DNA from 2 places in the Bradyrhizobium sp. KZN70725 genome. Region 2 is predicted to be linked to the other one. Evidence: predicted binding sites of a transcription regulator. Region 2 holds the regulator's gene; the other holds the start of a gene.
What was found. Region 2 encodes LexA, which represses DNA repair genes until DNA is damaged. Its sites were predicted from a motif close to TGTTCNNNNTGTGTTCNG; they were not measured.

Region 1 (6,739 bases), on a different contig from region 2:
CCACGCAGACACTCCCTCAGCCCGACGTGTGTCCCTTCCTCGTCCAGGCCGGTCAGCCGACTATATCCGGCCACGTCAGCCGCCAGGATAGCTGCAAGCCGCCGCTCAACGCGATGATCGGTCACAACGGCCTCCCGAAATCGGTAGATCCGCCGGACCCCATCAAAGCATAGGGCGTTGCCCTTGGGCTAGGGGCGTACGGCAGGCCCGCCGGATTTCGCGGAGCCTGTCAACGGGCGCGCCTGTTGCGCGCCCGTTGGCTGCATTCGGGCTGGGGTTCTCCGAAACGGCGGCGCTAGCCGCCGTTGCCGTTCTCGCCGTTTTCCTCTTCAGGGATGTGCTCGACCGAGACCACGTGCTCATCCTCGGCGGTGTCGAACACGATCACGCCCTGGGTCGAGCGGCCGGCGACGCGGATATCGGCCACCGGGCAGCGGATCAGCTGACCCTTGTCGGTGACCAGCATGATCTGGTCGGCGTCCTCGACCGGGAACGACGCCACCAGGTTGCCGTTCCGGTTGTTGACGCTCATCGCGACGATGCCTTTGCCGCCGCGGCCGGTGGTGCGGTACTCGTAGGACGAGGTCCGCTTGCCATAGCCGTTGACGGAGACGGTCAGCACCACCTGCTCGGCCGCCGACAGTTCGGCATAGCGCTCCTGCGACAGCTGGATCGCATTCGCGGTCTCCTCGCCCTCGGCCTCGACCGGCTCCTCGGTCGCGGCCTCGCCGGCCACGGCGCGGCGCATCTTCAAATAGGCCGAGCGCTCGTCCGAGGTGGTCTCGACATGGCGCAGGATCGCCAGCGAGATCAGCTTGTCGGCCTCGGGCAGCGCAATGCCGCGCACGCCCATCGAGGTGCGGCCGGTGAAGACGCGCACTTCGGTGACCGGGAAACGGATGCACTGGCCGCCGGCGGCGGTCAGCAGCACGTCGTCATGCTCGGTGCAGATCTGGACGTCGACGATCGCCTCGCCTTCCCCGAGCTTCATGGCGATGATGCCGGAACGGCGCACGTCGACGAAGTCGGACAGCTTGTTGCGGCGAACGGTGCCTCCGGTCGTCGCGAACATCACGTCGAGATTGGCCCAGGAGGATTCATCCTCCGGCAGCGGCATGATCGTCGTGATGCGTTCGCCCTGCTCCAGCGGCAAAATGTTGATCAGCGCCTTGCCGCGCGCGTTTGGCGCGGCCATCGGCAGCCGCCAGACCTTCTCCTTGTAGACCTGGCCGCGCGACGAGAAGAACAGCACCGGCGTGTGCGTGGACGCCACGAACAGGCGCGAGACGAAATCCTCGTCGCGGGTCTGCATCCCGGCGCGGCCCTTGCCGCCGCGGCGCTGCGCCCGGTAGGTCGACAGCGGCACGCGCTTGACGTAGCCCGCATGCGACACGGTGACGACCATGTCCTCGCGCTGGATCAGGTCCTCGTCCTCGACCTCGCCTTCCTGCTCGATGATCACGGTCTTGCGCGGGGTGGCGAACTGCTGCTTCACCTCGGCCAGTTCGGTCTTGACGATGCCCTGCACGCGGGCGCGCGAGCGCAGGATATCGAGATAGTCGGCGATCTCGGCCGCCAGCTTGTCGAGCTCTTCGGAAATCTCGTCGCGGCCCAGCGCGGTCAAGCGCTGCAGGCGAAGGTCGAGGATGGCCCTGGCCTGCTCCATCGATAGCCGCAGCGTGCCGTCCTCGTTGATGCGATGCCGGGGATCGTCGATCAGCGTGATCATCGCCTCGACGTCGCGTGCCGGCCAGTCGCGTGACATCAGCGCCTCGCGCGCGGTGTTCGGATCGGGCGAGGTCCGGATGACGCGGATGATCTCATCGATGTTGGCGACCGCGATCGCAAGGCCGACCAGGATGTGGGCGCGGTCGCGCGCCTTGCCGAGCAGGAACTTGGTCCGCCGGGTCACCACCTGCTCGCGGAACGCGACGAAAATGGTGAGCAGGTCCTTCAGATTCATCGTCTGCGGACGGCCGGAATCCAGCGCCAGCATGTTAGCCGGGAAATTGGTCTGCAGCGGTGTGAATCGGTAGAGCTGGTTCAGCACCACGTCGGGCACCGCTTCGCGCTTCAGCTCGATGACGACGCGATAGCCGTCACGATCGGACTCGTCGCGCAGGTCCCCGATGCCCTCGATCTTCTTCTCTTTGACGAGATCGGCGATACGCTCGACCATCGTCGCCTTGTTCACCTGATAGGGAATCTCGGTGATGATGATCGCTTCACGGTCCTTGCGGATGGTGTCGATCGTCACCTTGCCGCGCATCACAATCGAGCCGCGGCCGAGATGGTAGGCGCTACGAATGCCCTGGCGGCCGAGGATGACGCCGCCGGTCGGGAAGTCCGGTCCGGGAATGATGTCGATCAGTTCGTCGATCGTGAGCGCCGGATTGTCGATCAGCGCCACGCAGGCATCGACGACCTCACCGAGATTGTGCGGCGGGATATTGGTCGCCATGCCGACGGCGATGCCGCCGGCGCCATTGACCAGAAGGTTCGGGAACCGGGCCGGCAGAACCGACGGCTCTTTCTCGGAGTTGTCGTAGTTCGGCTGGAAATCGACCGTTTCCATGTCGATGTCGGCCAGCACGGCGAGCGCCGCCCGGGTCAGCCGCGCTTCGGTATATCGATAGGCGGCCGGCGGATCGCCGTCGACCGAACCGAAATTGCCCTGGCCGTCGATCAGCGGCACGCGCAGTGAGAAATCCTGCGCCATGCGGACCATCGCGTCGTAAATCGACTGGTCGCCATGCGGGTGATATTTACCGATCACGTCGCCGACGACGCGGGCGGATTTGACGTATTTCTTGTCCGGCGTATGTCCCTGCTCATGCATCGAATAGAGGATGCGCCGGTGCACCGGCTTGAGCCCGTCGCGCGCATCGGGCAGCGCACGCGACACGATCACGCTCATCGCGTAATCGAGATAGGACTTCTTCATCTCGTCGAGGATGGAAACGGGACGAATATCTGAGGGTCCCGGCGGCTCGCCGGGCTTGTGGTCGTCGTTATCGGACAAAGGGGAAATCCGGTCGGTTCTACTGGGGAATCATATAGCCCATCGGAGGCCTGATAACCACCCTTGCGCGGCTCCGGCAAGCCGTTTTTCCGTTCGTTTTTTCATGCACTTACGGGGGGAGCGCCAAGGTTCCCACGGCTTGGTCGGGAAGCGCGTGGCGAATGGCGAACAGCAATGGAAAAATCCCCTATTCGCCACCCGCCATTCGCTACTTGTCTCTCCCGTCAGTGGCCGAAGACCACCGCGTGCATGATCCGCCCGGGGATGAAGGTGAACAGTCCGGCGATGAGCAGTGCGCCAAAGAAGATGCCGATCATCGTGAACCTGTGGCGGCGGACATTGTGGCTCCGTGCGGCCGTGACGCCGAGCGCCAGCATGGCGAGCGAGAAGATCGACAGCAGGTGGATCGGGCTCCAGGGACCGACCAGCTGGATCTGATGGATCCAGAACGAGCTTCCGGCGACCACCAGCATCAGGATCACCCAGATCCAGCCCAGGGTCCGGTGCGGCAGCGTGCCCTTGGGGGCGGCGAGCTGGATGGAGCCGAGCACGAAGGCGGCCATCGCGGCAAAGGCGTGGAGCGGGATCGCAGGCGCGGTGTCGAGCAATGGCGCGAGGCTCATGATGGCCGGCCCTCGGGTGAAGCTCGCGGCCAAGCATCAAATGCCGCAGCCAAATGTAAATATCATTTACATCAGGCTGTGTCAAAGTCCAGGGAACCCGCATCCCTTTGCGTCGAACCACCGACGTTCTGACAGAGAGTTACCGGGTTATCCTCATATTCCACACGAGGAAATTGCTGGTGCCGATCGCAACGACCGTTCCGGGAAATGATCTTCACGGAACGGCGCCTGACGGAATCGACGGAAGCGCGACCGCTGCTCAGAACGGGATGTCGTCGTCCATGTCGCTGTTGCGGCTGCTGCCACCACCCGCGGCGACGGCGCGGCGCGGCGCCGAGCTGACCGGTCCGGCCGAACCGAAATCGCTGCCGCCATCATCGGAGAAGCTGCTGCCCCCACCGCCACGCCCGTCGAGCATGGTGAGGTTGGAGTTGAAGCCCTGCAGCACGACTTCGGTCGAGTACTTCTCGACGCCGCTCTGGTCGGTCCATTTGCGGGTCTGCAACTGCCCCTCGATGTACACCTTGGCGCCCTTCTTCAGATACTGCTCGGCGACCTTGCAGAGGCCCTCGTTGAAGATCACGACGCGGTGCCACTCTGTCTTTTCCTTGCGCTCGCCGGTGCCCTTGTCGCGCCAGGTTTCCGAGGTGGCGATGGAAAGGTTTGCGATCGGACGGCCGTCCTGCGTCCGCCGGATTTCCGGATCCTTGCCGAGGTTTCCCACCAGGATCACCTTGTTCACGCTTCCCGCCATCGCATCATCTCCACTCAAAAACCGGGCGTCCGGACATTCGGCCGCCACTCTCAACCTTCGCCACTTACGTCGCAGGCGTCGTGGATGACCCTATACGCCGGTGCCGGCTCGCCGCCTTTGCCGTCGCGCCGGTTATCCACGATATTCGAGATATAGCATCGGATCCGGCGTCGTTCCAGTTTTGTTCGCCACAACCATCCGTAGAAGCGGCCAGTGCCGTCGGAGCGGCAGTCGATCTCGGTGCAGGCCGACGCTCGGCAGCAAGATTTAGGAGAATAACAAACAAATCAGCAGCTTGCCTTATCGATACTTCTCCCGCGAGTGTTGCATTTGGGAGACTGCGTTTGCGGTTGAATCAGCGTATAGCTCCAACCATGGCGCGGGCGCTCGCGTCTGGGATCGTGCTTCGGGACCGTTTGGAAGCCGATCGGGGTGCTGGGGGATTGATAATGAAGAAGTTTTTGCTCGGTACGGTTGCTCTGATTGCGTTTGCTGCGCCTGCCGCGGCTGCCGATCTCGCTGCGCGCCCGTACACCAAGGCGCCGCCGCCCGTGGTTGCCCCGATCTATGACTGGACCGGCTTCTACATCGGCGCCAACGGCGGCTGGGGCTCGAGCCACAATTGCTGGGACCAGCTCCCGGCCGGCATCTTCCTCGCATCAGATGGTTGCCATGATGCAACCGGCGGCGTCGCCGGTGGCCAGATCGGTTATCGCTGGCAGGCTGGCGCCTGGGTGTTCGGCCTCGAAGCGCAGGGCGACTGGGCTGACCTGAAGGGCAGCAACAACAGCGCGATCTTCCCGGGCCTGTTCACCAACCAGTCCAAGATCGACGCGTTCGGCCTGTTCACCGGCCAGATCGGTTACGCCGTCAACAACGTGCTGCTCTACGCCAAGGGCGGCGCGGCGCTGACCGACAACCGCTTCAACACCTACTTCACCCCAACCGGCGTGCTGGTCGGCAGCGCCAGCGACACCCGCTGGGGCGGCACCGTCGGCGCCGGCATCGAAGTCGGCTTCGCGCCGAACTGGACCGCGGGCATCGAATACGACCACCTGTTCATGCAGGACAAGACCTATAACCTGATCGCCCCCAACGGCACGCTGAACAGCACCATCCGCGATCGCCAGGACGTCGACCTCGTTACCGTCCGCGTGAACTACAAGTGGGGTGGTCCGGTCGTCGCGCGCTATTGATCGCGCCAGGCCGATTGATCCAGACGAAAGGCCGGCCTCGCGCCGGCCTTTTTGTTTGCGCGCCTGTTTGTGCGCCGGCTTTTTCGTTGCGTGTGCACGCGCACCTCACCGGGGCCGTTTTCGGTGCGTTGTGGTTTCGCGGATACACACGTTCCGGCATTTCTCTGTAAAGCACCAGCACGTCACGCGACACTGCTGTGACGCTCTCTTCAAGATATCTGAAGGGACAACAAGAAAATGGGACTGGGACTTTGAAAATGAGGACTGTTTTGCTGGCCTCGGCCGGCATGTTTGCACTGAGCGCTTTTGCACCGGCAATGGCCGCCGACATGGCGGCACGCGCGCCTTACGTGAAGGCTCCGCCGCCGGCCGCGATCTACAACTGGACCGGCTTCTACGTCGGTGGCTTCGGCGGCTACGCCAGCGAGAACTCCGGCACCCCGAGCATGGAAGGCGGCTTCGGCGGCGGCACCATCGGCTACAACTGGCAAGCCGGCAACATCGTGTACGGCCTCGAGGTCGACGCCGCAGGCGCTGACATCGACGCATCGGTCTCCGCGCTCGGCGTCACCGCCCGCAGCAAGATCGACTCGCTCGGCACCGTGCGCGGCCGCCTCGGCTTCGCCGTCGACAAGGTGCTGTTCTATGGCACCGGCGGTTACGCCTGGGCCAACAACGAGGTCAGCGTCACCGCGCTCGGCGTGACCGCCTCGCAGAGCAACTTTCACTCCGGCTGGACCGTCGGCGCCGGCGTCGAGGCGTTCATCGCGCCGCAGTGGTCGATCAAGGGCGAATACCTGTATCGCAGCCTCGACAGCGAGAACTATTTCGGCGTGCCGTCCGGTACGCTCGAGCTGCACAGCGCCCAGTTCGGCGTCAACTATCACTTCGGCGGCCCGATCGTCGCCAAGTACTAAGCCTGAGCGAATTGCCTGACCGCCATCGGCGGTCAGATCGCACTGAAAGGCCGGCCTAACGCCGGCCTTTTTGCGTAAGCGCGTTTTCGAGCGAAGTGAATTGCGGTTCGCGTCAAGAAAACGCGTCACAGCAGGAATCCAGAGCTCCCGTTCCGATCCCATCGAAGCGGGAAAAGGCTCTAGCGGAACCGGCGCTGCTGACGGCTGCTGCCATCAGGCAAACTATC
Region 2 (6,739 bases):
TACGCCGCCTTCATGCAGGGCCTGCGCGACACCATCGACGCGCGGATTCGCACCACGCTCGACGGCGACCAGCGCGCGATCGCGACCGCCTTGCTCACCGGCCGGCGCGATGCGATCTCGTCGCCGGTCAACGATGCGATGTTCATCTCGGGACTCGGCCACGTGCTGTCGATCTCCGGCTACCACATGGCCGTGGTCGCCGGCGTCGTGTTTTTCGCGGTGCGCGCGCTGCTCGCGCTGTTTCCGGCGCTGACGGCGGCGCATCCGATCAAGAAATGGGCGGCGGCGGCCGCGCTGGTCGCCGCCGCATTCTATCTTCTGCTGTCGGGCGCGGAGGTCGCGACCCAGCGGTCATTCTTCATGACCGCCGTGGTGCTGCTCGCCGTGATCGTCGACCGCCGGGCCATCACCTTTCGCACGCTGGCGGTGGCAGCGCTGATCGTGCTCGCGATCGCGCCGGAGGCGCTGGTGCATTCCAGTTTCCAGATGTCGTTCGCCGCGACGCTCGGGCTGGTGGCGCTGGTGCAGATCGGGCTGCCGAACCTGCTGGCGTCGCCCGACCATTCGGCGACCGCGCGCGTCGCGCTGTGGGGCGGGCGCGAGCTCACGATGCTGATGCTGGCCTCGCTGGTGGCGGGGCTGGGGACGACGCCCTATGCCGCATTCCATTTCCACCGCGTGACGCCCTACGGGCTGCTCGCCAACCTCGCGGCGATGCCGGTGGTCTCGGCGGTCGTGATGCCGGCCGGCCTGCTGGGGCTCGTCGCCATGCCGTTCGGCTTCGACGGCGTGTTCTGGGCGATCATGGGTCTTGGCATCGACTGGATGATCCTGGTGACGCAATGGGGCGCCGCACTCCCGGGCGCGGTCGGCCGCATGGCGGCGTTCGGCATCGGGCCGCTGATCGCAGCGAGCGCCGGCATCATCCTGCTCGGGCTGCTGCGCACGCCGCTGCGCTGGTCAGGTGCGGTGCTGCTGCTGGTGGCCTCGGTCTGGGCGCTCAGGGTGCCGCAGCCGGACGTGCTGATCTCGGGCGACGGCCGCAATGTCGCGGTGCGTGGCGGTGATGGACGGCTGCATCTAATGCACAGCGCCAAGGATGCATTTTTGGTCAAGGAGTGGCTGGCGGCGGACGCCGACGCGCGCACCGCCACCGATGCGTCGCTCGGCGAGGGCGTCTCCTGCGATGCCAGCGGCTGCGTGACCCAGGGACCCGGCGGCGCCTTCGTCGCGCTGGCGACCCGGCCGGAGGCCCTAGTGGACGACTGCGAGCGCGCAGGCCTGATCGTGACGGCGCGGCCGGCGCCGCAGGGCTGCGCGGCATCGGTGATCGATGCCGAGCGGCTGCGCCGCCACGGCGCGCTGGTGCTGCGACGGAGCAGGGACGGCTACGTCGTCGATGCGGTCAAGCCCGGCGGGATCGACCGGCCGTGGTCGCCGGCGGTTCCCGGCGACGGCGAGAGCGAGACGACGCTACGCGCCCCCGCGCCGCGGCCTGCGGTGGATGCGACGCCGGCCGAGACCGATCTGCAGGGCGATGATTAGCCGTGGTCCGGCAAGGGCGCGCTCGGCAGCTCGAACAGGCCGAGATGGTATTCGTCGGAGTCGGGGCCGGCGTCGGGCTTCTTGACGAGAGTGAAGGAAGCCTCGGGAAATTGCTCCCAGACTTTCAGGTCGTCGGCCGTTACCGTCAGCCAACCGAACCGGAACATGTAGCGGCCCGGTTCCGTGACGCGTCCAGCCTTTTGCCATGTGACCTTATCGACCACCGCGCACGTCCTCGGTACCCGATGATGCGCCAAGGTGCCGGCCGACGCAAATCTCCTTCTGCGCCCCGGAAGCGGGAGTCCGGGGTCGCCCGAAATTGCTTAGGTCATCCGCCGCCGAACAGCTCATTCCACGGCGACGATGCGCTCAACCCAAAAACAGCGTTGCGAATGCGGAAGGCCGCCGCTCCACAACCTTCGGCTTCTGCTCGACCGGCGGATGCAGCGCCGGCAATTGCAGCACGCTGACGCGCTGTCCCTCGACCAGCTGGGTCACCAGCACATGGCTGCCGTCGGGGAATTCGACCGCATCATGATGCCGATCGGGCACGTCGGGCTCGACTTCGTTGAATACGCCGACGCGATAGTTCAGCGTCTTGGTCCAGATCCAGCGGCTGTCGTAGCGAACGTTCTCGGCGAAAGCGAGCTCGGTGCCCGGCAGCATGCAGACCGCGACAGTGGGGTCATTCTCCGAAGCAAAGCCGCGGGTCGACGTGCCGCGGAACGTCGTCGTGATCAGCGTCTCTCCGACAATGGCGGGGCGCGATGCCACGGCGTGCAGACTATAGTCACACATCGGATGGCTCCTCATTTCGAGGTAGCGACCCGTGCCTCTCCTTGAGGCATTAGGGCCTCTACCAGAGTGGACGATAGCGAACGAGCGTCTGCTCGTTTCTGGGCGATTGTACGACTGGTCCGAGATCGCTCCGATCACAAACACGCGACGCTGCGCGAGAGGTATCGGAGCGCATCGGGCAGGCCGTACGCTACACTATCATGCAAGGAACGATCCGACGTGTTGCTCGTTCCCGGCCGCCGCAAGTATTTGCAATTCAGTATTTGCGATAAAGGCCGATCAGCTTGCCCTGGATGCGGACCCGGTTCGGCGGCAGGATGCGCACTTCATAGGCGGTGTTGGCCGGCTCGAGCGCGATCGATGCGCCGCGGCGGCGGAAGCGCTTCAGGGTCGCTTCCTCCTCGTCGATCAGCGCCACCACGATGTCGCCGGTATTGGCGACGTCGTTGCGCTGGATCAGCGCCATGTCGCCGTCGAGGATGCCGGCATCGACCATCGAGTCGCCGCGTACCTCGAGCGCGTAGTGCTCGCCGGCGCCGAGCATGTCGGGCGGCACGCTGATGGTGTGGCTGCGGGTCTGCAGCGCCTCGATCGGCGTACCGGCGGCGATCCGGCCCATCACGGGGACCGCGACCGGACGGTTGCCGTCGTCCTCGGCAATCGGCGGCGTGCTGGCGCGCCGGCCGAGGGTGCCTTCGATGACGCTGGGCGTGAAGCCGCGGCGACCGTTGCCGCCGCCGGCCGAGAGTTCGGGCAGCTTGATGACCTCGATGGCGCGGGCGCGGTTCGGCAGACGGCGGATGAAGCCGCGCTCCTCCAGCGCAGTGATCAGGCGGTGGATACCGGACTTCGAGCGCAGGTCGAGCGCATCCTTCATCTCGTCGAAGGAGGGCGGTACGCCGGCCTCTTTCAGACGTTCATTGATGAAACGCAGTAGTTCGTACTGTTTGCGCGTGAGCATCTCGAGTATTCCCCCGGTTGATAGCGTCGTTCGATTCCGAGACTCTTCTGGTGGGGCCTGCAGGCCGGGCCTGACCTCAGGAGCATGTGCTCGATGCACCTGCTTCCATGCAGCTTCCCGAATGTAGACACCAGCACTCGAAACAAATCATGAACGGACACTATATGTTCGATATGTGTTCCGCAACCACTTAATTTCCGGTGAACGTGTCGGGCAACGCACAATCGGCGGGGCGCGAAAACCCTATTCGGGCAGTGTCAGGATCTCGCATTCGCTGCCTTCGACGGCCGCCGCCGCGAACGGCGGGCGCACGAGAAGTGCCCGTGCCGCAGCGAGATTCCCGAGCAACGACGAGTCCTGCTGCGTCACCGGCGTTGCGATCAACGTGCCGTCCTCGCGCGCTTCGAGCCGTGCACGCAGATAGTCCTCGCGCTGGTCGTTGGCGGCGAGGTCGCGGCCGAGCAGGGCGCTCGTGCGGCGATGATGAATCACTTTCCGGCCGCTCAGCGCCCGAATCAACGGCACCAGGAACAGGAAGGCGCAGACATAGGACGACACCGGATTGCCGGGCAGGCCGATCACCCTCATCGCGCCGAGCCGGCCATGCATCATCGGCTTGCCGGGCCGCATCGCAATCCGCCAGAACGTCATGTCGACGCCCTCGGCTTCCAGCGACCGCTTGACGAGATCGTGGTCGCCGACCGAGGCGCCGCCTGTCGTGATCAGGACATCGGCACCGGCCTCGCGCGCCCGGCGGATGCCCGCCGTGGTCGCCTCCACCGTGTCGGCGGCAACGCCGAGGTCGACGGTCTCGGCGCCCTCGGCGCGCGCCAGCGCCCGCAGCGCGTAGCCGTTGGAATAGACGATCTGGCCGGGGCCGGGCTGCGAGCCCGGCATCACCAGCTCGTCGCCGGTCGCCAGCACCGCGACCTTCGGGCGGCGGCGCACCGCAAGTCCCGGATAGTTCATGGCGGCCGCCAGCGACAGCGCGCGGTCGGACAGGCGGCTGCCGCCGGCGAGCAGCACCTCGCCCTCACGGAAGTCGACCCCAGCCGGGCGGATGTGCCGCCCGACGCTGGCGGCCTCCGTGATCGTGATGTGGTCGCCGTCGACGGCGGTGTCCTCCTGGATGATCACCGCGTCGGCGCCATTGGGGATCACGCCGCCGGTGAAGATCCGCACCGCCTCGCCGGCGCCGACCGTCCGGTCGAACGGCCGGCCGGCGGCGACTTCGCCGATCACCTTGAGCCGGGCCTTTAGATCAGCCGCATCGGCGGCGCGCACCGCATAGCCGTCCATCGCCGACATCGGCTGCGGCGGCTGGGTGCGGAGCGCCGCGAGGTCGTGCGCAAGCGTGCGGTGGTAGGCGGCATCGAGCGCGACCATCTCCTCCGGCAGCGGTTCGGCGCCGGCGAGGACGGCGGACAGGGCATCGGCAACCGGCATCAGGGCCACGCTCAGAGTTCCTCAATTCCTAATCTTCAAATTCCAAGTGCGGTCAAAGCCCTTGCCACGTCATCCGTCGATGTCACGTGGATAGCATAAAGGCCGCGGGCCCGCGCACCTTCGATATTGGCGGCCAGGTCGTCGAAAAACAGGATCCGCGACGCCGGCACGCCGATGGCTTTTACCACATGATCATAGGCCTCGGCGTCGGGTTTGCGGAAGCCGATGCTCGAGGACAGGAAGACGTTGCGGAAATGGCTGAGCAGCTCGGCATGGGTGACCGAGAAATGCGCGACATGGGCCGGATTGGTGTTGGAGAAGGCGTAGAGCGGCATCCGCTTGGCGGCCGCCGCGAGCAGCGGGGCGATGCCCGGCATCTCGCCGGTGAAGATCGCATTCCAGCCTTCGAGGAACTGGGCGTCCGTGATGTTGATGCCGAGCGTCCGGCGCAGATTCTCGAAGAATGCCGCGTCGTCGATCCGGCCGATCTCATGATGCTTGAAACTGTCGTCGACGACAAAGCGCGTGGCGAGCTCGGCGGGCGCACACCCGGCATGCTGCGCCCAGTGCGCCATCACCTTGTCAAAGTTGATGTCGAGCACGACGCGGCCGATATCGAACAGCAGCACGTCGACGGAGTTGGGAGTGAATTGCGAGGTCATTGCATGAAACCGTGTACGAGAATTGCGGGCAGGCGGCAATGTCCTCGATTTCAGTGACCGGTGTGTGGATTGTACGTGGCGTTGCATCCATCGCGAGACTGTTCCCGCGCACACCACCGTCGTCCCGGCGAAGGCCGGGACCCATAACCACCGCATTTGATCAGGAACGGGATCGTGGCCCCAGCGTCGCGCAACAATTGAGATTGGGGTAAGGGGTCCCGGCCTTCGCCGGGACGACGGCGGGTGTCGTCGCTTGTGCGTCAAACATCCGCATTCTCGCGACATGTCTGTCCGAGCCTTGCTCTTCGTTTCACCCTATATTTTTGCTACGGGGCTTGGCTTGCCGCGTCGGGCAACTCAGTGGCACGCGCGCGCGCTTTCAGGGTACCAAGCGACTTGATACCTGCCGGCGGCTTGGTGCCCGCCGGCGTCGCTCTCACAGCCTGGACAGCGCCAAGCCGAGGTAACCGATCAGCGCACCGGTGCTGAGAATGATGACGACGAGCGCCTGTTCCGAGCGTGCTTGCAAGGTTTTCCGGGTCACGGCGTTGGACGCTCCGTCTTCGAGATCATGCGGTCCAACGAACAGCAACGATTTCCGTTCCGGTCCTTCCCCCGGGAACCTTCACGACCTGCCGAGTGACGCGACGGGCGCGGAACAGGAACGCAGGTCGGCCGCCTACGAGGGCGGCGCGATCCCCGGAACGGGGAAAGCGCGGCACATCTCGACGCTGATCGACCTCAGTCGCTTGACGACCGCTGCATCTCCCTTCGACCGGAGGGACTCCGCAATGAGTTCGGCGATCAGGCGCATTTCGGGCTCGCCCATGCCGCGCGTGGTCGCCGCCGGCGTCCCGAGGCGAATGCCGCTCGGCTTGAGCGGTGGATGCGGATCGTCGGGAATGATCTGCTTGTTTGCGGTGATCCCAACGGCGTCGAGGATGTTCTCGGCCGCGCTGCCGTCCACGCCGACGCTGGCCACGGTATCCACGACCATCATGTGATTGTCGGTTCCGCCGGTGATCAACGTCATGCCGCGTTCCATCAACGCTTCGGCTAGGACCTTCGCGTTGCGCATGACCAGCCTTGCATAGGCATGAAAATCGGACGTCGAAGCCTTCTTCAGCGTGACCGCGGTTCCGGCCACAACGTTCATGTGCGGACCTCCCTGCAATCCCGGGAACACCGACGCGTCTATCTTGCCGGCGAACTCCCGGCGACAAAGAACGATGCCGCCACGCGGCCCGCGAAGCGTCTTGTGCGATGTCGTCGTCATCACGTCGAAACCCGCATCGAGCGGATTGCGCAAGGCGTTGCCGGCGATCAG

Region 1: ACZBJS_RS33715 (single-stranded DNA-binding protein) is a predicted target of LexA. The motif match lies at 4,571-4,588, and genes of this name have one in related genera.

What each region holds. Positions count from the first base shown of each region.
Region 1 covers NZ_JBUYWT010000053.1:44,574-51,312, forward strand. The annotation lists gene ACZBJS_RS33700 (adenylate/guanylate cyclase domain-containing protein) at 1-125, opposite strand, end outside; gene gyrA (DNA gyrase subunit A) at 296-3,022, opposite strand; gene ACZBJS_RS33710 (DUF2306 domain-containing protein) at 3,247-3,645, opposite strand; gene ACZBJS_RS33715 (single-stranded DNA-binding protein) at 3,905-4,399, opposite strand; gene ACZBJS_RS33720 (outer membrane protein) at 4,849-5,595, shown strand; gene ACZBJS_RS33725 (outer membrane protein) at 5,853-6,512, shown strand.
Region 2 covers NZ_JBUYWT010000009.1:58,996-65,734, reverse strand. The annotation lists partial or broken gene ACZBJS_RS11115 (ComEC/Rec2 family competence protein) at 1-1,545, shown strand, start outside; gene ACZBJS_RS11110 (hypothetical protein) at 1,542-1,769, opposite strand; gene ACZBJS_RS11105 (hypothetical protein) at 1,915-2,343, opposite strand; gene lexA (transcriptional repressor LexA) at 2,600-3,304, opposite strand; gene ACZBJS_RS11095 (molybdopterin molybdotransferase MoeA) at 3,548-4,759, opposite strand; gene ACZBJS_RS11090 (HAD family hydrolase) at 4,786-5,412, opposite strand; gene ACZBJS_RS11085 (hypothetical protein) at 5,849-6,004, opposite strand; gene ACZBJS_RS11080 (serine hydroxymethyltransferase) at 6,092-6,739, opposite strand, start outside.